Regions from separate parts of the Zoogloea sp. GDB6 genome, predicted to be linked through region 2. Evidence: predicted binding sites of a transcription regulator. Region 2 holds the regulator's gene; each other region holds the start of a gene.
The links. Region 2 encodes sigma-54, which starts transcription at its own class of promoters, with help from an activator protein. Its sites were predicted from a motif close to TGGCACGCTTNCTGCTNA; they were not measured.

Region 1 (7,925 bases), 1.2 Mb from region 2:
CAACGAAGGCGATCCGCCCGTCGATGACCGCCAGCTTGCGGTGCAGGCGGCGCAAGCGGCGGCGGCGCAAGGGTAGGGCGCCGACCTCGCGGCGGTAGATCAGCACGTTGACGCCGGCCTCGCTCAGCGGTTCGAGCAGTGTGGCGACGAATTCCCGCCCGCCGAAGCCATCCACCAGCAGGCGCACGGTGACGCCGCGGGCGGCGGCGCGTGTCAGCGCGGCGGCGATCGTCCGGCCGATGTCGTCATGGGCGAAGATGTAGGTCTCGAGGAGGATCTCGTCGCGGGCGTCGTCGATGGCCGCCTGCAGCGCAGGGAAGAATTCGGTTCCGTTCTCCAGCAGGGTCAGCACATTGCCGCGCAGCCAGGTCGTGCTCATGGGGCGGCGGTCAGCGGAGACGGATCTGGGCGGTCAGTGGCGCGTGGTCGGAAATCTGGCTCCATGGGGCGCCGTAGTGCACCTCGGCCCGGTCGACCGCGAAGCCGCGCACGTAGATGCGGTCCAGGCGCAGCACTGGCAGCGTGCTCGGAAAGCTGCGCGCCGGGCGGCCGCGGATCGACGTGAAGACCTCCGTCAAGCCGAGCGGCGCAGTCAGGCAGTCGTCGGCGTGGTTGCGCCAGTCGTTGAAGTCGCCGGCAATGATCAGCGGTGCGCCGTTCGGGGCCAGCGTGTCCAGTCGCTTGACAAGGGCCGCCATCTGGCGGCGCCGGCTGCCGGCGGTGAGGCCCAGGTGCACGCAGACGCAATGTACGGGCTGCTTCACGCCGTCGACGCGGATCTCGCAATGGAGCAGGCCGCGGCTCTCGAAGCGGTGGTCGGAGACGTCCTGGTTGGCCTGGGACAGGATGGGATGGCGGCTGAGGATCGCATTGCCGTGGTGGCCGTGGTCATATACCGCATTGCCGCCGTAGGCCGTCTGCTGCCATACGTCGCGGGCGAGGAATTCATGTTGTGGCTGTTGCGGCCAGTCTGGGTGGCGGCTGGCGTGGCGCAGGTGCATGCCCTGGACTTCCTGCAGGAATACCACGTCGGCGCCCAGCAGGCGCAGGCGGTCGCGCAGTTCGTGGATGGCCAGGCGACGGTTGAACTGGGAGAAGCCCTTGTGGATGTTGTAGGTGCAGATGTGCAGCGTGGTGCTCATCGCGGTCTCCTTTTTTCCTGCATTCTGCGCCTGTCGCCGGTTTGTCGCATCTTGCGCAGTTCCATGCAAAACGGCGCCCGCAGGCGCCGTCGTGGGCTGGCGAGGGGCGCGCTCAGGATACTGCGAGCATGCGCTCGAGGGCGACCTTGGCCAGCGCGGCCTCGTGTTCGGGCACCGTGATGCGATTGACCACCTTTCCTTCGGCGAGGTTCTCGAGGGTCCAGGCCAGGTGCTGCGGGTCGATGCGCTGCATCGTCGAGCACATGCACACGGTCGGGGCCATGAACTGGACGATCTTGCCCTCGTGCTTTACTTCCTCGGCGAGACGGTTCACCAGGTTCAGTTCAGTGCCGACCAGCCAGCGGGTACCGGGGGCGGATTCCTTGACGACCTTGATGATGTACTCGGTGGAGCCGACGAAGTCGGACTGGCGGCACACTTCCAGCGCACTCTCCGGGTGGGAGATGACCTTGCCGTCCGGGTACTGGTTGCGGAATTTGATGATGTGGGCCGGCTGGAACATCTGGTGCACCGAACAGTGCCCCTTCCAGAGTAGGATCTTGGCCTTCTTGATCTGCTCGACGCTGAGGCCGCCGTATTCCTGGTCGGGATCCCACACCACCATCTCGTCGAGGGGAATGCCCTTGTTGAAGCCGGTCCACCGGCCCAGGTGCTGGTCGGGGAAAAACAGCACCTTCTCGCGCTGCTTGAATGCCCAGTCGAGGATGGTGGGGGCGTTGGTGGAGGTGCAGACGATGCCGCCGTGCTCACCGCAGAAGGCCTTCAGGTCGGCCGCCGAGTTGATGTAGGTGACCGGCGTGATCAGTGTGTCGGGGGTGTCCAGTACTTCGGACAGCTCGCGCCAGCAGCGCTCAACCTTGGCCAGGTTGGCCATGTCGGCCATCGAACAGCCGGCGGCGAGGTCGGGCAGGATGGCCTGCTGGTGCGGCTTGGACATGATGTCCGCCACTTCGGCCATGAAATGCACGCCGCAGAACACGATGTATTCGGCGTCGGTTTCGGCGGCGAGGCGCGACAGCTTGAGGGAGTCGCCGGTCAGGTCGGCGTACTGGTACACGTCGGCGCGCTGGTAGTGGTGGCACAGCAGCACGGCCTTGTCGCCGAGGCGGGCACGGGCCGCGCGGATGCGCTCATGGGCGTCGGCGTCGCCGAGGGTGTTGAAACGGTCGAAACTGATCGGTACGGCTTGCATCGATTGAGTCCTGTTGGTTCAGCCCTGGTTCCATGGCAGGCCGGCATGGCGCCAGCCACCGACCGTGTTGCGGCGCCCGTTGGCGTCCTTGTCGCCTTCGAAGCCTTCCAGGATGTTGTAGGCATTGGTGAAGCCCGACGCCGCGGCCAGCGTGGCGGCCGCATTGGAGCGGGCGCCGCTGCGGCACAGGAACATCACCAGCGCTTCCGGATCGACCTGGCGCTTGAATTGGGCCAGAAAATGCGGATTCGGTTCATTGCCCGGATAGAGCATCCATTCGATCTCGACGGAGCCCGGCACACGCCCGACCCAGTCCCATTCGGCGCGCGTGCGCACATCCACGAGCCGGGCGCCGGGGGCGAGCTGGAGGACTTCCCAGGCTTCCTTGGGCGTGAGACTCCCGGTGTAGGGAACGTTCAGGCCTTGGCCGCGTTCCTGCGCGAGGGCGAGTGTTTCGCTTAATTTTCCCATGGCGGACATCCGGCTAGAATGGCGGGCTTGCGAGTATACCCCCGGCCCTACGGGCTGCAAGTCATGTCTTTCGAAGCTCATCCCGTCTCCGCGCCGGACGAGGCCCTCGACGCCGACCGCGCCCGCCAGGCTCAACGGGCGACCTGGGTCAGCGTCGCCGTCAATGTCGTGCTGACGGTGCTGCAGATCACCGTCGGCCTGATCTCCCACGCCCAGAGCCTGGTGGCCGACGGCATGCACACGCTGTCCGACCTGCTCGGCGATTTTCTGGTCCTGTTCGCGAGCCGTCACGGGGCGAGCCCCGCTGATGAACTGCACCCCTACGGCCACGGACGCTACGAGACGGCCGCTTCGCTGGTGCTGGGGCTGGTTTTGGCCGGTGTCGGGGCCGGATTCTTGTTGACTGCGGCCGTTCGCCTGCAAAGCCTGGAGTCCTTGCCCCAGCTGCATCCGATGGCGCTGTGGATGGCCTTGCTGACTCTCGCCGGCAAGGAAGGCCTGTTCCGCTACATGCTGGCGGTGGCACAGCGCCTGCGTTCACCGATGCTGGTGGCCAATGCCTGGCATGCGCGCGCCGATGCGGCGTCGTCGTTGGTGGTGGCGGTAGGCATTGGCGGCAGCCTGCTCGGTTATCGCTTTCTCGAGCCTCTTGGGGCCGCGCTGGTCGGTTTCATGATCCTGCGCATGGGGGCGATGCTCGGCTACGAGGCGCTGCGCGAGCTTATCGATACCGGCGTGCAGCCCGATGAGGTCGCCAGGATCCGCGAGACGGTGACGACGACCCCCGGCGTGATCGATGTTCATGAATTGCGTACCCGCCGCATGGCCCATCGGGTGCTGGTGGATGCCCACGTCCGCGTGGATGCGCGGATCAGTGTGTCGGAAGGGCACCGCATTGCCGAACTGGCCCGCCATCGGGTACGCAGCCGTCATGAGGATGTGCTCGACGTGCTGGTGCATGTGGATACCGAAGAAGACCAGATGGCCGCGCTGGGGCGCACACTGCCCGGCCGTGAGGCGCTGGTCGCCGAACTCGATGCATTGCTCGGTGACGTGCCGCAGGCGGCACCGGCCGTTTTTCACTACGTCGGCGAGCGCGTGGAGGCCGAGGTGTATCTGCCCTTCGAGTGGTGTGCCGATACCGATCGGCTGGCGGGCCTGCAGCAGCGGCTGCGGGATTACGGCAATGGTGCATCGTCCCACTGGGGACAGATTGCTCTGCTCTGCAAAATTGCACTGTAATGGTGCATTTTGATTTTTTGCGCACGAATGTAGTGCATGTTTTTTTAAGAACCTCGCGCATTAGCCTTATGGCACAATGAAGTGTTTTCAATCGCGTGCTGGCATGCTTGCTGCTTGTTGGTTCCGTCGACTGAATTGTCGTAATAATTGACCTTTATCCACTGCGCAGCAGCTTCAACCCGTTAGGAGTGAGTTATATGACCCCGCAAGACGTCATGAAGATCGTCCAGGAGAACGAAGTCAAGTTCGTCGACTTCCGCTTCACCGACACCAAGGGCAAGGAACAGCACGTCGGCGTGCCCATCAGTGCTTTCGATGAAGACAAGTTCGAAAGCGGTCATGCCTTTGACGGTTCCTCCATCGCGGGCTGGAAGGGTATCCAGGCCTCCGACATGCTGCTGATGCCGGACCCCAACACCGCCTACATCGATCCGTTCTTCGACGAAACCACTCTGGTTCTGACCTGTGACGTGATCGACCCGGCCGATGGCAAGGGCTACGACCGCGATCCGCGCTCCATCGCCAATCGTGCCGAGGCTTACCTGAAGTCTTCCGGCATTGGCGACACCGCCTTCTTCGGTCCGGAACCCGAATTCTTCATCTTCGACTCCGTCGAGTGGAAGGTCGGCATGTCCGGCGCCTACCACAAAATCTTCTCCGAAGAAGGTGCCTGGTCTTCCGACATCAAGTTCGAAGGCGGCAACACCGGCTACCGTCCCGCTGTGAAGGGCGGCTACTTCCCGGTTCCCCCGGTCGATTCCTTCAACGACATGCGTGCCGCCATGTGTCTGGCTCTCGAAGCTTGCGGCGTGCCGGTTGAAGTGCATCACCACGAAGTGGCGACTGCTGGTCAGAACGAAATCGGCACCAAGTTCAACACCCTGGTGCGTCGTGCCGACCAGACCCAGATCACCAAGTACATCGTTCAGAACGTCGCTCACCAGTACGGCAAGACCGCGACCTTCATGCCGAAGCCCATCGTTGGCGACAACGGTTCCGGCATGCACGTGCACCAGTCCATCTGGAAGGACGGCAAGAACCTGTTCGCTGGCAACGGCTACGCTGGCCTGTCCGAAACCGCCCTGTACTACATCGGCGGCATCATCAAGCACGCCCGCGCTCTGAACGCGATCACCAACCCGCTGACCAACTCCTACAAGCGTCTGGTGCCCCACTACGAAGCTCCGGTGAAGCTGGCCTATTCCGCCAAGAACCGTTCCGCTTCCATCCGTATCCCGTTCGTCAACAGCGAAAAGGCTCGTCGCATCGAGACCCGTTTCCCGGATCCGGGCGCGAACCCCTACCTGTGCTTCGCTGCGCTGATGATGGCTGGTCTCGACGGCATCCAGAACAAGATCCACCCGGGCGACCCCGCCGACAAGAACCTGTACGATCTGCCGCCGGAAGAAGACGCGCTCATCCCGACCGTCTGCTCCAGCCTCGAACAGGCTCTGGAAGCCCTGGACAAGGACCGCGAGTTCCTGACCCGTGGTGGCGTGTTCAGCAATGACTTCATCGACTCCTTCATCGCCCTCAAGAGCGAAGAAGTAAACCGTCTGCGCGTCGAAGTGCACCCGGTCGAGTTCGAGATGTACTACGCCATCTGATCTTTGGGTCGGAGCCGGTCAGCGTGCTGGCTGGCTGCTGCGTTGAAAAAGGACGGGATCATTCCCGTCCTTTTTTTGTTTCCGGGGCCTGGGTTTGTGTTTGTCCCGCCCGGCCCCTAAACTATCTGCCGCTTCCGGTTTCCACTGTCCGACGATGAGTCTACGAATAGCCTTGGTGCTGGCCGCATTGTTGTGTTCGCCGCTGGTGCGTGCCGACATCTTCAAGTGTGTCGATGAAGCGGGTCATGTGACCTATACCAACAGTAAGACCTCCGCCAGAGGGTGCAGTGTTCTGGCCCGGGATCAGGCGGTGTCGTCGGTGCCTAGTGGGGGAGGTCGGCCTGCAGCCCAGTCCGCCTCGGTTGGCTCCGCTTCCAGTGGTTCCGCCGGTTTTCCGCGGGTTGATGCGGGTACGCAAAAGGCGCGTGATACGGATCGTCGCCGGATTCTTGAAGAAGAGCTCGGCGCGGAGCAAAGTGCGCTGGATGTTGCCAGCCGGCAACTGGCCGAGCAGGATTCAGCACGCCGTGGTGGTGATCGGCAGCCGTTGAAGGACAAGATCCAGCTGCATGAGCGCAATATCGAGGCCCTGAAGCGCGAGATTTCCAATTTGCGCTAAATTCAAGTTGGGGTGAGGTTGTCTGGATGCAGTATGCTCGCCTGGTCTGCTTCTTGCATTGGGCCCTCGTATGCAAAACGATCAGCTCGACACAACGCCCCCCGCCTTTGCCGGTCTGGAGCTGCTGTCTTCGGCAGTAGTCCTGATCGACGACGAATTCGTGGTCCGTTACCTCAATCCAGGGGCGGAGAACCTGTTTGCCGTCAGCAGCCGCAAGATCATCGGTTTCTCCTTGCGGCGCCTGCTCGGGGAGCCCGCCGGACTCGATGGCGCCCTGAACAACGTTTTGCGGGATAACTGGAGCTACACGGGACATAATCTGACCGTCAGCCGTCCCGGCATGGTGGCCCTGCATCTGGACTGTACCGTCACGCCGGTCGAAGTAGCTGGGGCGCGCCTCCTTCTGGAATTCCGCCCGATGGACGCGCACCTGAAAGTGGCACGGGAAGAACAGCTGGCGCACCAACAGCAGGCGAACCGGGAACTGATCCGCAATCTGGCTCACGAGATCAAGAATCCCCTTGGCGGAATTCGCGGTTCGGCCCAATTGCTGGAGCGAGAACTGGACGATCCCCAGCTGCGGGAATACACGCAGGTCATCATCGCCGAGGCGGATCGCCTGCAGGACCTGATGAACCGCTTGCTCACGTCCCACCGCATGATGCAGCCGTCGCAGCTCAATCCCCACGACGTGCTGGAGCGCGTGCGGCGCCTGATCCTGGCGGAATTCCCGTCCGTCGAGGTGCGTCGCGACTATGACACCAGCTTGCCCTGCATCACCGGCGACCGGGAGCAACTTATCCAGGCCATTCTCAACATCGCCCGCAACGCGGCTCAGGCCATGCAGGGGGATGGGGAGATCGTATTGCGCACCCGGGCAGCCCGGCAGATCACGCTGGCGAAGCGCCGCTTCAAGCTGGCATTGCAGTTGCAGGTCATCGACAATGGGCCGGGCGTGCCGGAAGAGATCCGCGACAAGATCTTTTATCCGCTGGTTTCGGGGCGCGAAAACGGCAGTGGTCTGGGGCTATCGTTGGCGCAGAGCTTCATCGACCAGCATCAGGGTGCGATCGATGTGGATTCCCGTCCGGGGCGCACTTGTTTCACCGTCTTTCTGCCTATTGCACGGGAAGCGGATGCTTAAGGCTTGAATAGCTGATGCACCTTATTGGTGCGTGAATTGTGAGGCAGAGTACTGCCGTGTTTCACTCTTGTGCGTGTGAATGATATGAATGCAGCCGTCTGGATAGTTGATGATGACCGCTCGATCCGTTGGGTGCTCGAAAAAGCCCTGGCTCGGGAGGAAATTCCGTACAAGAGCTTTGGTACTGCCGGTGAAGTCATGTCGGCGCTGGAGGGGGCGACCCAACCTCCGCGCGTGTTATTGTCCGATATCCGGATGCCCGGTGAGTCGGGTCTGGCCCTGCTGAGCAAGGTCAAGGCACGTTTCCCGCACATGCCGGTCATCATCATGACCGCGTACTCCGATCTGGACAGCGCCGTTGCGGCCTTCCAGGGCGGTGCGTTCGAATACTTGCCTAAACCTTTCGACGTGGATCAGGCCGTCGAACTGGTGCGTCGTGCGATCGACGAAAGTGCCCACCAGGCCGGCACCGAAGAGGTGCTCAGCG
Region 2 (7,925 bases):
AAGCCAGATGGGCGAAGTGGGCGGTTTCGACAAGTGCGACCGCGACCTCTTCCTCGGCCTCTTGCGCGGCACCATCGGCAATGCGCCGGACCTGCAGGTGGCCTTCGCCCCCTACATCGAGCGCCCCCTCAACGAGCTGTCCCCGATCGAGCGCGGCATCCTGCTGATGGCCACCTTCGAGCTGGTGCATCGCCCGGAAACGCCCTACCGCGTGATCATCAACGAGGCCATCGAGCTGGCCAAGGGCTACGGCGGCACCGACGGCCACAAGTTCGTCAATGGCGTGCTCGACAAGCTCGCTGCCCGCGTGCGGGCCGACGAGGTGGAAGCCAACGCCCAGCAGCGTCGCGCCCCCCGCAACAACGACAAGTCGAACTGATCCGGCCCCGCCGCCGGACCGTCCCTGCGCGATGCCCTCCGAATTCGCCCTGATCCGCCGGCACTTCACGCGTCCCGCCCGCCACACCGACCTGGCGGTGGGCGACGACGCGGCGCTGATCCGGCCCCGGGCCGGCATGCAGCTGGCCATCTCCACCGACATGCTGGTGGCCGGCACGCATTTCTTCGCCGACACCGACCCGGAAGACCTCGGCTGGAAGACCCTCGCGGTGAATGTCTCCGACATCGCCGCGATGGGCGCCGAGCCGCGCTGGGTGGTCCTGGCGGCCAGCCTGCCGAACGCCGACGAGGCGTGGATCGCCGCCTTCGCACGCGGCTTCTTCGCCTGCTGCGAGGCCTTCGGCATCGACGCGATCGGTGGCGACACCACGCGCGGGCCACTCAACCTGTGCCCGACGATCTTCGGTGAAGTCCCGACCGGCACCGCCATCACCCGCTCCGGCGCCCGCCCCGGCGACGACCTGTGGGTGTCCGGCGCACCGGGCCGTGCAGCCCTCGGCCTCGCCGACCTGCGCGGCGAGATCCGCCTGGCCAAGGCCTACCGCGACGACTGCCTGGCCGCGCTGCAACGGCCGCAGCCGCGGGTCACCCTTGGCCTTGCCCTGCGCGGGCTCGCCAACGCGATGCTGGACGTCTCCGACGGCCTGTTCGGCGACCTGAGCCACATCCTCGAACTATCCCGCGTCGGCGCCGAGATCGACGAGGCCAGGCTGCCCCTCAGCACACTGACCGACGCCTGCGGCGACGCAGCGCGGGCCTTCACCGCCTGTAGCGCCGGCGGTGACGACTACGAACTGCTGTTCACCGCGCCGGCCGACCGCCGCGGCGACATCGAGGCCATTTCGCAAAGTCTGGGGTTGCCGCTGCACCGCATCGGCCACATCACGGCGCAGACCGAACAACTCTCGCTACGCACCCGCGACGGCCAGTTGCGACCGGCGCGGGCCAGCGGCTACGACCACTTCGGCCGCAGCACATGAAGCCCACACCGCGCTTCCTGGTTTCCGATCCGGCCCATTTCGTGGCCCTCGGCTTCGGCTCCGGGCTGGCACCGAAGGCTCCCGGCACCTTCGGCACGCTGGCCGGGTGGGCCCTGTTCCCCTTCGTGTCGGCGCCGCTGTCCGACGCGATGTTCGCCGCGCTGCTGGTGGCCTGCTTCCTGTTCGGCGTGCTGGCCTGCGAACGCACTGGCCGGGCTCTCGGCGTTGCCGACCACGGCAGCATCGTGTGGGACGAAATCGTCGCGATCTGGCTGGTGCTGTGGCTGACCCCCGCCACGCTGGCCTGGCAGGCCGCCGCCTTCGTGACCTTCCGCTTTTTCGACATCGTCAAGCCGCCGCCGATCCGCTGGGTGGACGAACGCACCCGCGGCGGCTTCGGCGTGATGCTCGACGACCTGCTGGCCGCCGGCTATTCGCTGCTGGTGCTGGCCATCCTGATGAGGATCATCGGCTGATGGACGCGCAACTGGAAACCCTGTCCCGCCTCGTCGGCGAGCATCTGCAGGCCAAGGGCTGGCGGCTCGCCAGCGCCGAATCGTGCACCGGCGGCTGGGTCGCCGAAGTGGTCACCGCCACGGCCGGCAGTTCGGCCTGGTTCGACTGCGGCTTCATTACCTACTCCAACGACGCCAAGTGCGCGCTGCTCGGCGTCTCGCCGATGACCCTGGCGCGTTACGGCGCGGTCAGCGAACAGACCACGGCGGCGATGGCCAGCGGCACGCTGGAACGCGCCGAGGCCGACCTGGCCCTGTCGATCTCGGGCATCGCCGGCCCCACCGGCGGCTCCCCGGAAAAACCCGTCGGCACCGTCTGCTTCGGCTGGATCCGCAGCGGCGAGGCAGCCCAGACCGCCACCTGCCACTTCGACGGCGACCGGGAAGCGGTGCGCCGCCAGGCCGTCGTCTTCGCCCTCGAAGAACTACTCCGCCGCTACCGCTGAAGATCTCCGACGCCGGCACGCGCGGCATCAAAAAAGTCATCTGGCATGCAGATTGCAATATTGCTCAGCAATTTCGCTGGACGCCCGCCAACGACTGTATAAAATACCAGCATCGCCACATGCCTCGTGGCGAAAATTTGCTGCGGCACCTGCGTCCACTCCTACGCAAACTCTGTGCCATAATCTCCAAAACCCTTATCACAAGGATCAAGACAAATGGATGACAACAAGGCCAAGGCCCTCGCCGCTGCCCTTTCGCAGATCGAAAAGCAGTTCGGCAAAGGCTCGATCATGCGCCTCGGTGACGGCGAGGTCGAAAGCGACATCCAGACCGTGTCCACCGGCTCCCTGGGCCTCGACATCGCCCTCGGCATCGGCGGCCTGCCCCGTGGCCGGGTTGTCGAGATCTATGGTCCCGAATCCTCCGGCAAGACCACGCTGACCCTCCAGGTCGTTGCCGAGATGCAGAAGCTCGGCGGTACCGCCGCCTTCATCGACGCCGAACACGCGCTCGACGTTACCTACGCCCAGAAGCTCGGCGTCAATATCGGCGACCTGCTGATCTCCCAGCCGGACACCGGCGAACAGGCCCTCGAGATCGCCGACATGCTGGTGCGTTCCGGCGGTGTGGACGTGGTCATCATCGACTCCGTCGCAGCTCTCACGCCCAAGGCCGAAATCGAAGGCGAAATGGGCGACCAGCTGCCCGGCCTGCAGGCCCGCCTGATGTCCCAGGCCCTGCGCAAGCTCACCGCCAACATCAAGCGCACCAACACGCTGGTCATCTTCATCAACCAGATCCGCATGAAGATCGGTGTGATGTTCGGCAGCCCGGAAACCACCACCGGCGGCAACGCGCTCAAGTTCTACGCGTCCGTGCGCATGGACATCCGCCGCATCGGCACCATCAAGAAGAACGACGAGGTGATCGGCTCCGAGACCAAGGTCAAGGTCGTCAAGAACAAGGTCGCCCCGCCGTTCCGCGAAACCCTGTTCGACATCCTGTACGGCGAGGGCACCTCCCGCGAAGGCGAGATCATCGATCTGGGCGTCCAGCACAAGTTCGTCGACAAGTCCGGCGCCTGGTACGCCTACAACGGCGAGAAGATCGGCCAGGGCAAGGACAACGCCCGCGAGTTCCTGAAGACCAACCCGCACATCGCCCGCGAGATCGAAAACAAGATCCGCGTGGCGGTCGGCCTGCCCGAGATGGCAGCGGTGGCTCCGGCAGCCGCAGCGACGGCCTGACGCAGCGGCCCCGGACGGCACGCCGATGGCTGCAAGCCTGCATGAGCGCGCACTGCGCTGCCTGGCCCAGCGGGAACACTCCCGCGCGGAGCTGGCGCGCAAGCTCGGCGCGCTCGGCAGCCCCGAGGAGGTCGATGCCGAGCTCGACCGCCTCGTGGACCTCGGCCTGCTGTCCGATGCCCGTTTCGCCGACGCCTACGTACGCTCCAAGGCCAGCCGCTTCGGCGCCGCCCGTCTGAAACTGGAACTGAGCCGCCGCGGGGTATCCTCCGAACTGATCGGCGACGCCATCGAGGAAAACACCGCCGAGAGCGAACTCGAACGAGCGCGCGACATCCACCGCCGAAAATTCGCCACTCTGCCCGCAGACGCGCGAGAATGGGCACGGCAGGCGAGATTCCTTCAAGGTCGCGGCTTTTCCACCGAAATCATTCGTAGAGTCCTGAAAGAACACCCCGGCGATGAGCCTGCTTAAAGTCAGCAACCTGCGCAAGAAGTACAAGGCCCGCACGGTCGTTCACGACGTCTCCTTCAACGTCGGCAGCGGCGAGGTGGTCGGTCTGCTCGGTCCCAACGGCGCCGGCAAGACCACCTGCTTCTACATGATCGTCGGTCTGGTGGCCGCCGACGGCGGTGAGATCACCCTCGACGACGAGGTGCTGACCCATCGCCCGATCCACCAGCGAGCTCGCCTCGGGCTGTCCTACCTGCCGCAGGAGATGAGCGTCTTCCGCAAGCTGACGGTGGCCGAGAACATCCAGGCAGTGCTTGAACTGCAGAGCCTCTCCAAGGCGCAGATCGCCAGCCGCCTCGACGAGCTGCTGAACGAGCTGGGCATCGAACACCTGCGCGACAGCACTGCGATCTCCCTATCCGGCGGCGAACGCCGGCGCTGCGAGATCGCCCGCGCGCTAGCCACCGATCCGCGCCTGATCCTGCTGGATGAACCCTTTGCCGGCGTCGATCCGATCGCCGTCATCGACATCCAGAAGATCATCCGTTTCCTGAAGGACAGGGGGATCGGTGTGTTGATCACCGACCACAACGTCCGTGAAACCCTCGGCATCTGCGACCGTGCCTTCATCATCAACGCCGGCGAAGTACTGGCCAGTGGCCGCCCGGACGAGATCGTTCACAACGAACAGGTTCGCCAGGTGTACCTCGGCGAGCACTTCAGGCTCTGAGGCCCGATACGACTCATGAAGCCCAGCCTCCAGCTCAAACTCTCCCAGCATCTCGCGCTGACGCCCCAGCTGCAGCAGTCCATCAAGCTGCTGCAGTTGTTGACCCTCGAACTCAACCAGGAGATCGAGAAGATCCTCCTGGAGAACCCCATGCTCGAACGGGAGGAGCCCGAGGGCGATCTCGGCTCGAGCCGCGTCGAGGCACCCGGCCCTGTGGCGCCAGCGGGCAGCGAAGCCGCCCACGAGCGCGAGCAGGAGCAATCCCGGGAGGCGGAACGCGAGCGCGAACCGGATCACGATTTCGACGGTAGCGGCGAAGCCGGTGAATGGGCTGCGGCGGGTAGTGGCGGGCAACGCGACGACGATGACGAGACCGACTTCCAGGAGTTCCAGGCCGCGGTGCCGTCCTTGCGCGACCACCTGGACGCCCAGGTTGCGCTGACCCCGCTGTCCGACCGGGATCGGGCGCTGGTGCGCTTCCTCATCGAGGCCCTCGACGACGACGGCTACCTCAGCCAGGACCTGGCCGATCTGCTGCCGCTGTTGCCGCCAGAGCTGGAAATCGAGCTCGACGACCTCAAGATCGCGCTGCGCCAGATCCAGAGCCTGGACCCGGCCGGCATCGGCGCCCAGGACGTGGGCCAGTGCCTGGCCCTGCAACTGCATACCCAGCCCCCCAGCGAAGCCCGAGACCTGGCCATCGCCATCGTCAGCGAACATCTCGAACTGCTGGCCGCCCGCGACTTCCTGAAGATCAAGCGCGCACTGCGCTGCAGCGACGACACGCTGCGCGAGGCCCACGCGCTGATCCTCGGCCTCAACCCGCGCCCCGGCGCCCAGTTCTCCCAGGCCGACACCCGCTACGTGGTCCCCGACGTGGTGGTCCGCAAGATGCGCAACAACTGGGTCGTCAGCCTCAATCCGGACGCGATGCCACGCCTGCGCATCAATCAGCTGTATGCCCAGATCCTGCGCGACAACCGCGGCGCCAGCGGCTCCCTGTCCAGCCACCTGCAGGAAGCACGCTGGCTGATCAAGAACGTGCAACAGCGTTTCGACACCATCCAGCGGGTTTCGCAAGCGATCGTTGACCGCCAGCGCCAGTTCTTCGATTATGGCGATGTGGCAATGCGACCGCTGACCCTGCGGGAAATTGCCGAACAGCTGGATCTACACGAATCCACCGTTTCGCGGGTGACCACCCAAAAGTACATGGCCACACCGCGGGGCATTTTCGAGTTCAAGTATTTTTTCGGCAGTCACGTTGCCACCGACAGCGGTGGGGCTGCTTCCTCGACGGCGATTCGGGCGCTGATTCGCCAGCTCGTGGGAGCGGAAGACAAGAAGAAACCCTTGTCCGACGCCAAGATTGCCGAGTTGTTGGGCCAGCAGGGTATCGTCGTGGCGCGTCGGACAATTGCAAAATACCGCGAGTCCCTCGATATTCCGCCGGTCAGTCTGCGCAAAACCATCTGACAGAAAGGTAGCAACCATGAACCTCAACATCACGGGGCATCACGTCGAAGTTACGCCGGCCATCCGCGAGTACGTTACGAGCAAGCTGGACCGCGTGATCCGTCACTTCGACAACGTCACCAGCGTCGGCGTGATCCTCTCGGTGGAAAAGCTGCGTCAGAAGGCCGAAGTCACCGTGCACGTGCGCGGCAAGGACATCTACGTCGAGAACGAAGATGCCGACATGTACGCAGCCATCGACGGGCTGATTGACAAGCTCGACCGTCAGGTCCTGAAGTACAAGGACAAGACCAGCGACCACGGTCACGACTCCCTGAAGCAGCACCTCGCCGAGTCCTGATTCCCGGCGCTAAGTAATACGCTTTTCCCCGGGACCGTTGTGGCTATAATGCGCCCCAATTGACACAACGGCCCCGGCGGCCTCCGCCTCCGGATCTTCCTGAATCGCCTTTCACCGGCAACCTGTGTCGGACCGTTCCGCACACGGGAGAGTCCTCGCATGAACCTCATCGCCAAACTTCTGCCGCCGACCAACGTGGTCGTCGGGCTCGAGGCGAGCAGCAAGAAGCGCGCTTTCGAGCAAGCCGGCCTGCTGTTCGAGAACAACCACGGCATCGGCCGCAGCACCGTCTTCGACAGCCTGTTTGCCCGCGAGAAGCTCGGCTCGACCGGCCTCGGCCAGGGCATCGCCATTCCCCACGGCCGCATCAAGGGCCTCAAGGAGGCGCTGGGTGCCTTCATCCGCCTCGCCGACCCCGTTCCCTTCGACGCCCCCGACGGACGTCCCGTATCGATGCTGTTCGTGCTGCTGGTGCCCGAGCAGGCCAACGAACACCATCTTCAACTGCTGTCCGAACTGGCTCAGATGTTCAGCGACCGCAGCTTCCGAGAACAATTGATGAGCGCGCCCGATGCCCAGGCGGCCCACACCCTTTTCGCCCAATGGGGCAGCCATGCGTCAGACGACGGTCAGCCGGCTGTTTGACGACAATCTGGAGCGCCTGCGGCTGCGCCACATCTGCGGCAGCCTGGCGACCCGTATTTCGGTCTCCGAAGACCGCATCTGGCCTGCCGACATGGTCGGCCACCTCAACCTGATCCACCCGGACCGCCTGCAGATCCTCGGCTCCTCCGAGATGGCCTGGGCCCGCCGCCAGACCCGCGAGAAGGTCATCCACCACGTCAGGGAGATCCTTTCCTACGCCCCGCCGGCACTCATCGTCGCCGACGACGAGGAGATCCCGAGCATCATCCGCACGCTGTGCGCAAACGAGGACATCGCCCTCTTCGCCAGCCCGCTGCCGTCCGCCAATGTCATCGACCTGCTGCGCAGCTACCTGTCGCGCCAGCTGGCCGAAAGGGTCGCGCTGCACGGGGTGCTGATGGACGTACTGGGCCTCGGTGTGTTCATCACCGGCGACTCAGGTGCCGGCAAGTCGGAACTGGCGCTGGAACTGATCTCCCGCGGCCACGGCCTGGTGGCTGACGACATCGTCGAGTTCTCGCGCATCGCCCCGACCGTACTGGAAGGACGCTGCCCCGAACTGCTGCAGGACGTCATCGAGGTGCGCGGCCTCGGCATCCTCAACATCCGCACGATCTTCGGCGAGACGGCCTGCCGGCGGAAGATGAAGCTCAAGCTGGTGGTCCACCTGCAACGCCGCCAGCCGGGCCAGG
Region 3 (7,925 bases), 1.2 Mb from region 2:
TGGAGTCCGCCATTCCCCACGGCGATCTGCATTTCATCCTGAAGGATCCTGCCCACCTTCTTCCAGGCACGTCCCAATCCGCCTCTCGTGCCGAAGGCTGCCTGCCCATGCTGCTGCAGTTGCTCCACCGGCACTCCCGATTAGTGCAGGCAACTCCCGCCAGATTCCTGCTTACCCACCAGCTTCACCAGATCGGCCTGGCACTCCAGGCCACCGCAGTCGTCATCCTGCTCGCCTGCGCGGCACTTGCCATCGCCAACATGTGGGAAATCCAATCCTTGGAGCAACGGAGCACAGCCGCCAAAGCCCGCGGCGACGCCGCCGAACAAGCCCTGACGACACTGGCGGCGAGCAGTCCGACGCCCCCCCATCGACTGGAGCAGCTCCAGATCACCCTGGAGACACTTCAACATCTGGACACGGCAAGTTCAGGCCCCGAACCTGCCCTGCGCCAGTTGGCCGCCGCCCTGAGCCCGATACCCGACTTCGTGCTACGCAGGATCGACTGGAGCACCAATGGCAATGCGGATCCCACAAAGGGGGCGTCGGCGTCAGGCCAGACGCTGACCCTGGACTTCGCCCTACCCCCTGAAGGGACGCGAGAGCGGACAGGCCATGCGCGGCGCATTCTCACCGCACTCGGCACGATTCCCCACGCCCACCTGCACACAGAACACGTCCCCGTTGAAATGATGACCAGTCAGCCTCTCAGCCCCGCCGTACTCGAGAAAAACGCACAAGCAGCCGGTCTCGTCATCCGTCTGGAATTTCCGGCTCCCAAACCATGAGGTCACTGCCACCACGCTTCCGACCACTCCTGCGCCCCGTGTCGGTTGCAATCCTTCTCGTTGCCACAGGCATGGCCCTACAGGTCGCCACCCTTCAGTGGTACGCCGAAGCCCGGCAGGCAAGCACTGCCGCAGAATCGCGCCTCGCCCAACTCGACGCCCGTTACCAGCAGGTACTGAAGACAAACCGGATGACCGACGACGCACTCGCTTCATGGGCCCGTTACCGACATGGAGAGCTTTCGACGACACCCGACCGGGTGGGCTGGATCGAAAGCATCCAATCCCTGGCGGCACGACCGGGATTGGATGTCACCGACTATGAATTCAGCCCCGATGTCGCTCGGGATGAACGGCAACGGAATGCACCGCCAGCGCTGATCGCTCTGACCCCTCTACGCATCCATGCCACGGTGGACCATGAAGAGAAATTCATCGAGTTGCTGGCAGCCATCCGGAAGACCGGAAAGGCCAGCGTACAACAATGCAGTCTTGCCTCCCCCGACATGGGCGATGTCAAGCCCCGCCAAGCTCAAGGCCTGGACGTCGAATGCCGGTTCATGCTTGTTTCCCTGCGCTCCCAATAAAAACAGGCGAGGCTGAAGACGAGAACCGCGCACCCCGGCTCGCTCCCGCTGGACATCAGGCGCCGCAAGCCTGCAGAATTTTGCCGACGGCTCACAAGCCTCACTTCTTTCCAGGACATGCCGTGATGCCCAAGAAGATCCTGTTGATGGCCCATGACGTCACGCTGGCGCATTTGGGCCGCCCCCTGCAGCTGGCGCACTATCTCCAGGAGGCTGGCCACCAAGTCATCCTGGCGGCCTCTGCGGACTCCGCCCGCTTCCTGCACGATTTCCCCGGCCAAACCCATCTTCTCAAACCCACCGGCAAGGCGAAGTTCATCGACAATCTGGCCAAAGGGCGCCCGGTATTCGATTTCTCCACTCTGCTGCAATACGCGGAAGAAGACGAACAAGTACTGTCAACTTACCGCCCCGATATGGTGATCGGGGACTTCCGGATCACGCTCTCGATCTCGGCACGTCGCCTGCACATTCCTTACGCAACCATCACAAACGCCTACTGGAGCCCGGCCTTCTCGCCACGCTTCGTCGTACCTGACCTGCCAATGGTCAGGTATCTGGGTATAGGCCTTTCCCAACTTCTCTTCGACATCGCACGGCCATTTGCCTTCGCCTATCACTGCCGACCAATGAACGCGCTACGCAGCCATTACGGCCTGCCATCCCTCGGTCACGATCTCCGCAACATCTACACGGATGCGGACCTTGCCCTGTTCAGCGATATTCCCGAAGTGTACGGGCTCGATGCCAACCTGCCCGATGGCGTTTTTCTAGGCCCGATCCAGTGGGCTCCCGACCTACCCTTACCGCCTTGGTGGGATGAGTTGGACGTTGGGCGACCAATCATCTACCTCACCCTGGGCAGCTCTGGTGATGAAAATTCATTACCGGAAATTGTCAGGCAACTAACCAGTACCGACGCACAGATCATGGTTGCCACGGCCGGAGCCAAACACCTGCCCAGCCATCCACATGTATTCAGCGCCGAGTATTTACCTGGAACTCTGGCCGCAAAACGCGCCGATCTCGTGGTCTGCAACGGCGGGAGCCCCACTTCATACCAAGCCATCGCCTGTGGAACCCCCGTCCTCGGCATACCGAGAAACCTGGACCAGTTCCTCAATATGCATTACCTGGAAAAGAACGGGCTGGGGTCCATCATCCGCAACGACGCACTCGTCCGGGGGCAACTTGGCATGCTAGCCAAGCAGATGCTCGCGGCCCCGGAACTGGCATCAAACGCTTCCGCCTTTGCCAGGATCATCAGCCGCTACAACCCCAGAACCCAGCTGTCGTCAGCCATCAGGACACTCATCCCATGACCACGGCCCAGCATCACCTAAGCATCTGCAGGGGGCCCTGAAGTAGTACCGGCCGCTCGGATCAAGCGCGCCGGCACCCCGCCCCAGACCTCATCCTTCCGGATATGGGTACCCTTGGTGACCAGGGAGCAAAATCCAACGACGGCACCATCTTCGATGACCGCCCCGGCCATGATTACGGAACGGCCGCCAATCGTCACATTGTCGCCAATGCACACCCGATGGTGGGCCAGCTTCCCTGCCGCCTGCGCATGGGGAATGATCAGGCAATCGATACCCAACTGGGTTCCGGCGCCAATACTGACCAGATGGGGATCGAAGACAAGTCCTGACGAATACGTCCCCTCTCCTACCTTGCCGCCCAATGCAATCAGGACCAGCCGCGACAGCGGCACGGGAATGATGCACAAGCGCAGGACAGGCAAGAAGACCATCAGCCAGAACATGATGTACACGAGATAACGAAACTCTTCCGCGGACCCAACCGCGAGTTCCCCCTCAGGAAAGGGGAAAAGACTGATATACGCCCGATAGACCACCACAGTCAGAACAAGAAACACGAACACCACCAACAGCGCGAGCAGTATTTCCCCCCCAAAACGGCCATCAAGCCATTTCATCAGGAGGAATGCACAGCCTCCGGTCAGCAGCAACGGGAAAGACAACAAGGCAAAGAAAACCAAAATTGGTAAAACAGTAACTTTGCGCATCGCCTTCCTTTCCACCCCACTTTGTCAGACGAGGCCAAGCCACGGGCGAATTGACCTGCCCCATCACCAACATTCTCACCCGAGTGGGTAATCCGAGCCTCCGGACCGCCGCACCAAGCACGCTGGCATGCAGGATAGCGCATGCCGGCAAGGCTGCACACACGCCATACCAATGACCCATACCAATGACTATTGGCCGATGGGAACAAGCGACGGCTGACGGCGCAGTACAAGGCCACGTGCACCTCGCCAGCGTGCGGGCTCGCAGTCAGTCCCTGTTAGCCCGGCAGCACGTCGTCAGCATGTCGAAAAATTTTACAAACCTCCGTCGGACACACGCTCTTGCACCTTCCCAAAACATCTACACAGCTGTAAACAAATGGAATTTTTTTTCTGGCACGGCTCTCGCTTAAAGTCTTTGCAAGGCGATGAACAAAAGAGATTGCCTAACTTTTACGCAACACCGTTTTCAACTGGAGAGCTTCCATGAAAAAAATGCTTAAAATCGCAGCAGCCCTGGCTGTCATCGGGGCCGCGTCCCAAGCGCACGCAGGTTTTTCCGCTCAAACCGTCACCATCGACCCCGATGGGGCCGGTGGTGCGTTCGGCGATATTTCCGTCACCTCCCTGAACTGGCTGGCCGGTAACGCCGTCACCGTTGGCGCCGGCGGCTCCACGGGCCAAACGATCGCATCCCTGAACAGCTCCCTGTCCAGCGGCACCGCTGTCTTCCAGAGCTACTACCAAGCCCAGCTGAACACCTTTGTGTATAACAATGGTGGCTCTTCCAGCACTTACACTCCGGTCGGCCAATGGACCGTCCAGGCCAGCTTCCAGGAAGCTGCGACTGCCACCAGCGTGGGGGCGGCCAACATTTCCCTGAGCCCGATCAGCGGCACGGTTTCCATTTACTACAACGCTGTCCAGACGGCCAACGACATCACCGGCACCGGCTACAGTGACGGCATCAAGATCCTGCAAGGCACGATCGTCGGCGGCTCCGGAACTTTCCAGAACACCACCTTCATCAATGATCTGCTGGTTTCGCTGGGTCTCATCCCGAGCAATCCGACCCCGATCACCGACCTGGACCATTTCGGCGCCAACGACGCCCCTGGTATCAAGTCGATCCAGGGTAACGGTCAAAGCTCGCTGGTGGTAGACATCGGCGCATCGGTTGGTGACTTTATCGATAGCAACTTCTTCAAGACCAACATCACGTCGATGTCCCTTGTTGACGGCGGCGACGTGAGTGATACCGGCCAGCTGGTTGATCCGTTCTCGCAAGCCAACCCGTCCGACCAAATCGTCGGCTACACGCCGCAATACGGTGGCGCCCTCGGCGACACCAACGGCGTTATTGCTGCGAACGACGGTACGACCTTTAGCCGCAACAGCGACTTCCAGTTCCAGACGACCAACGTCACCTCGTTCCAATACAAGGTGCCTGAACCCGGTTCCCTGGCCCTGGTTGGCCTTGGTTTCGCTCTGACTGGCGCCCTGCGCCGCCGCAAGGCCTAAGAGAGATCGCGGCAGCCCTTAGGGCAGCTTTCTCCTGCAGTTCAAAAGCCGCCCGGTTCAAACCGGGCGGCTTTTTCATTTATGTCGCTCCATGAGCTCCGCAAGAGACTCAGCCCCAAGCCCAGCGGTTGATCAGGTCATGCACAGAGTCTATACAATGGCGATCTCCGTCTCGACAAGCCGCACCCGATCAACATGTCGCTAGATATCTACCTTCGCGATCTGACACTTGCATCCCGAAATGTCATTCGGCAGCGTCGGCGCTCACTGTTTGCGTTGGCGATCATTTCCGGGGGGGTTATCGCGCTCATGCTGGCGGGCGGATTCGTCCAATGGATCTTCGATAACATCCGTGAAACCACCATCCGGGCCCAATTAGGCCATGTCCAGGTGGTACGCCCAGGTTATTTCGAGAAGGGCATCGCTGATCCATACTCTTACCTGCTTCCAAAGAACGACCCGCTTTTCGAGCAACTCAGCCAAGCCCCTGGCGTCCTGACCGTCACACCCCGTCTCGTCTTCACAGGGTTGATCAGCCATGGGGACGCCAGCATCGGGTTTTCGGGTGAAGGCGTGGATCCCGTGCGAGAACGGGATCTCAGCAAGGATCTGCACATCGTCGAAGGAGAAGCGCTTTCCGCGGACGAGCCCAAGGGAATCATCGTCGGAGAAGGCTTGGCCGCCAATCTCGGCGTGAAGGCCGGAGACACGGTGGTGCTGCTGAGCGCCAGCAAGAAAGGGAGTCTAAGCGCCGTCGAATGCCGGATCCGCGGCCTGTTCATGACATCCACCAAAGCTTACGACGATGCCTTCCTGCGCGCACCATTACCAATTGCCCAGCAACTATCCAAAGTCACCGGAGCCACCAATTGGCTCATCCTTCTGAAGCACACCGACGACACCGACTCATTCATCAGTCAAGCCAAGGCCGCCCACCAACGCAACGATATACAATTCGTGGCTTGGCATGAGCTGGCCGACTTCTACAAGAAGAGCGTTGCCCTGATGTCGAGGCAAATTGGCGGTGTGGAATTGCTGATCGCATTCATCATTATCCTGTCGATCAGCAATACCCTGTCGATGGCGGTGATCGAACGGACAGGCGAAATCGGCACCGTCATGGCCCTGGGTGTCAAAGCCAGCGGGGTGCTGCGCACATTCCTGCTCGAGGGCCTATTGCTTGGCGTTATCGGGGGGCTGATCGGCATCGCCATCGGCTCCACCCTTGCAGCCATCATTTCCCACTTCGGGATCCCCATGCCACCGGCACCGGGGATGGCTCGCGGATTCACAGCCCAGATCAACATCAACTCGAGAATCCTCGCTGAAGCGATGACCATGGCCGTTCTCACCACACTGCTGGCCAGCATCGTCCCGGCCTGGAAGGCATCACGCATGAACATCGTGGACGCGCTGCGTCACCAGCGCTAGGAGCCGCCTATGTATCTCAAGCTCGCGCTCCGCAACGTACTCCGACAAAAAACCCGCACCGCGATGACCCTTGCGGCCATTGTTTTCGGCGTCATCGGCCTGATCCTGGCGGGCGGCTTCGTGCAAGACACCTTTATCCAACTGGGCGAGGTCATCATCCACTCGCAAACCGGGCATCTGCAGGTTTTCAAGAAGGATTTCGTGGAAAAGGGCACCCGCTCCCCCGAACGCTACCTCATCGACACGCCAGCCAAACTGGCCTCCAGCATCGAGAAACATGCAGGTGTCGATCAGGTCATGGGACGCATCTATTTCTCAGGCCTGCTGAACAACGGCAAACGGGATCTTTCGATCATCGGGGAAGGGGTCGAGCCGGACAAGGAAACCAAGCTCGGCAGCTTCATCATGATCTCCGAGGGACGCCACCTGAAGGATAGCGATCACGAAGGCATCCTCGTCGGCCAAGGTGTCGCCAGAACACTGGGACTGAAGCCCGGTGACCGCATCACGCTCGTCCTGTCGGCGGCGGAAGGCGCAATGAACACCCAGGACTTTGAAGTCATTGGTGTGTTCCAGAGCTTCTCCAAGGACTTCGACGCACGGGCGGTCCGCATTCCCCTGGCTGCCGCCCAGGAGCTGATGTTCACAAAGGGCGCCAACATGCTCGTGGTGTCGCTACACAAGACCCAGGATACTGACCGGGTCCTTGCCGAATTGAGCGCCGAACTCCAAGGCAGCCCATACGACGTTCGCAGCTGGAAAAACCTGTCCGATTTCTACGAAAAGACGGTTCAACTCTACGATCGCCAGTTCGGCGTTCTGCAGTTGATCATCTTGTTGATGGTACTGCTGTCGGTGACCAACAGCGTCAATATGAGCGTCTTCGAGCGTCAGGGCGAATTCGGCACCATGCAGGCGCTCGGCAACAGCTCAAGGGACATCATTCAGTTGATCCTTACCGAGAGTGCCATCCTGGGTCTCGCAGGTGCCGTGATCGGGGTTTTTCTCGGCGTAATGGCGGCGCTGGGAATCTCCGCCATCGGCATCCCCATGCCACCGCCTCCGAATGCCAACGTGGGCTATACCGCGTTCATCCGCATCGTGCCGATGACGCTTCTGACATCGGGCTGCGTCGGGTTCCTTGGAACCGTACTGGCCTCAATCCTGCCGGCCTTCAAGGTAACCCGACTACAGGTCGTCGATGCCCTGCGCCAGAACGTCTGACGCGGGGCCGTCAACTACGGTTAAGAGCGGTAATCCGCGTTGATCTTCACGTAGTCATAGGAGAAGTCGCAGCTCCAAAGGGTAGCTGCAATTTCTCCGCGGCCCAGATCGACCCGGATGGTGATCTCTGCTGCAGCCATGACTCGTGCGCCTGCTTCTTCCTGATAGCTTGCAGCGCGCCCGCCCTTTTCGGCCACCAGCACTTCCTCGCCGTTGCTGGCCAGCCAGACACGCAATGACGACACATCCAGATCGCCGATACCGGCATAGCCGATGGCGGCCAGAATTCGGCCCAGATTCGGGTCGGACGCGAAGAAGGCGGTCTTGACCAGCGGCGAATGG

Region 1: a site for sigma-54 is predicted at 4,168-4,185, ahead of glnA (type I glutamate--ammonia ligase). Genes of this name have one in related genera too.
Region 3: a site for sigma-54 is predicted at 3,802-3,819, ahead of AC1PQG_RS21070 (PEP-CTERM sorting domain-containing protein). Genes of this name have one in related genera too.

What each region holds. Positions count from the first base shown of each region.
Region 1 is NZ_CM161497.1:4,657,156-4,665,080, reverse strand. Features, by position in the region: gene clsB (cardiolipin synthase ClsB) at 1-379, opposite strand, end outside; gene AC1PQG_RS21300 (endonuclease/exonuclease/phosphatase family protein) at 390-1,142, opposite strand; gene nadA (quinolinate synthase NadA) at 1,255-2,355, opposite strand; gene AC1PQG_RS21290 (rhodanese-like domain-containing protein) at 2,374-2,826, opposite strand; gene AC1PQG_RS21285 (cation diffusion facilitator family transporter) at 2,890-4,068, shown strand; gene glnA (type I glutamate--ammonia ligase) at 4,266-5,675, shown strand; gene AC1PQG_RS21275 (DUF4124 domain-containing protein) at 5,851-6,294, shown strand; gene glnL (nitrogen regulation protein NR(II)) at 6,365-7,438, shown strand; gene ntrC (nitrogen regulation protein NR(I)) at 7,523-7,925, shown strand, end outside.
Region 2 is NZ_CM161497.1:68,848-76,772, reverse strand. Features, by position in the region: gene nusB (transcription antitermination factor NusB) at 1-379, shown strand, start outside; gene thiL (thiamine-phosphate kinase) at 411-1,379, shown strand; gene AC1PQG_RS00350 (phosphatidylglycerophosphatase A family protein) at 1,376-1,855, shown strand; gene pncC (nicotinamide-nucleotide amidase) at 1,855-2,340, shown strand; gene recA (recombinase RecA) at 2,557-3,588, shown strand; gene recX (recombination regulator RecX) at 3,614-4,063, shown strand; gene lptB (LPS export ABC transporter ATP-binding protein) at 4,050-4,772, shown strand; gene AC1PQG_RS00325 (RNA polymerase factor sigma-54) at 4,788-6,248, shown strand; gene hpf (ribosome hibernation-promoting factor, HPF/YfiA family) at 6,265-6,588, shown strand; gene ptsN (PTS IIA-like nitrogen regulatory protein PtsN) at 6,748-7,233, shown strand; gene hprK (HPr(Ser) kinase/phosphatase) at 7,202-7,925, shown strand, end outside.
Region 3 is NZ_CM161497.1:4,611,455-4,619,379, forward strand. Features, by position in the region: gene AC1PQG_RS21050 (hypothetical protein) at 1-788, shown strand, start outside; gene AC1PQG_RS21055 (hypothetical protein) at 860-1,375, shown strand; gene AC1PQG_RS21060 (glycosyltransferase) at 1,501-2,697, shown strand; gene AC1PQG_RS21065 (acyltransferase) at 2,715-3,407, opposite strand; gene AC1PQG_RS21070 (PEP-CTERM sorting domain-containing protein) at 3,894-4,928, shown strand; gene AC1PQG_RS21075 (ABC transporter permease) at 5,124-6,359, shown strand; gene AC1PQG_RS21080 (ABC transporter permease) at 6,369-7,583, shown strand; gene argJ (bifunctional glutamate N-acetyltransferase/amino-acid acetyltransferase ArgJ) at 7,604-7,925, opposite strand, start outside.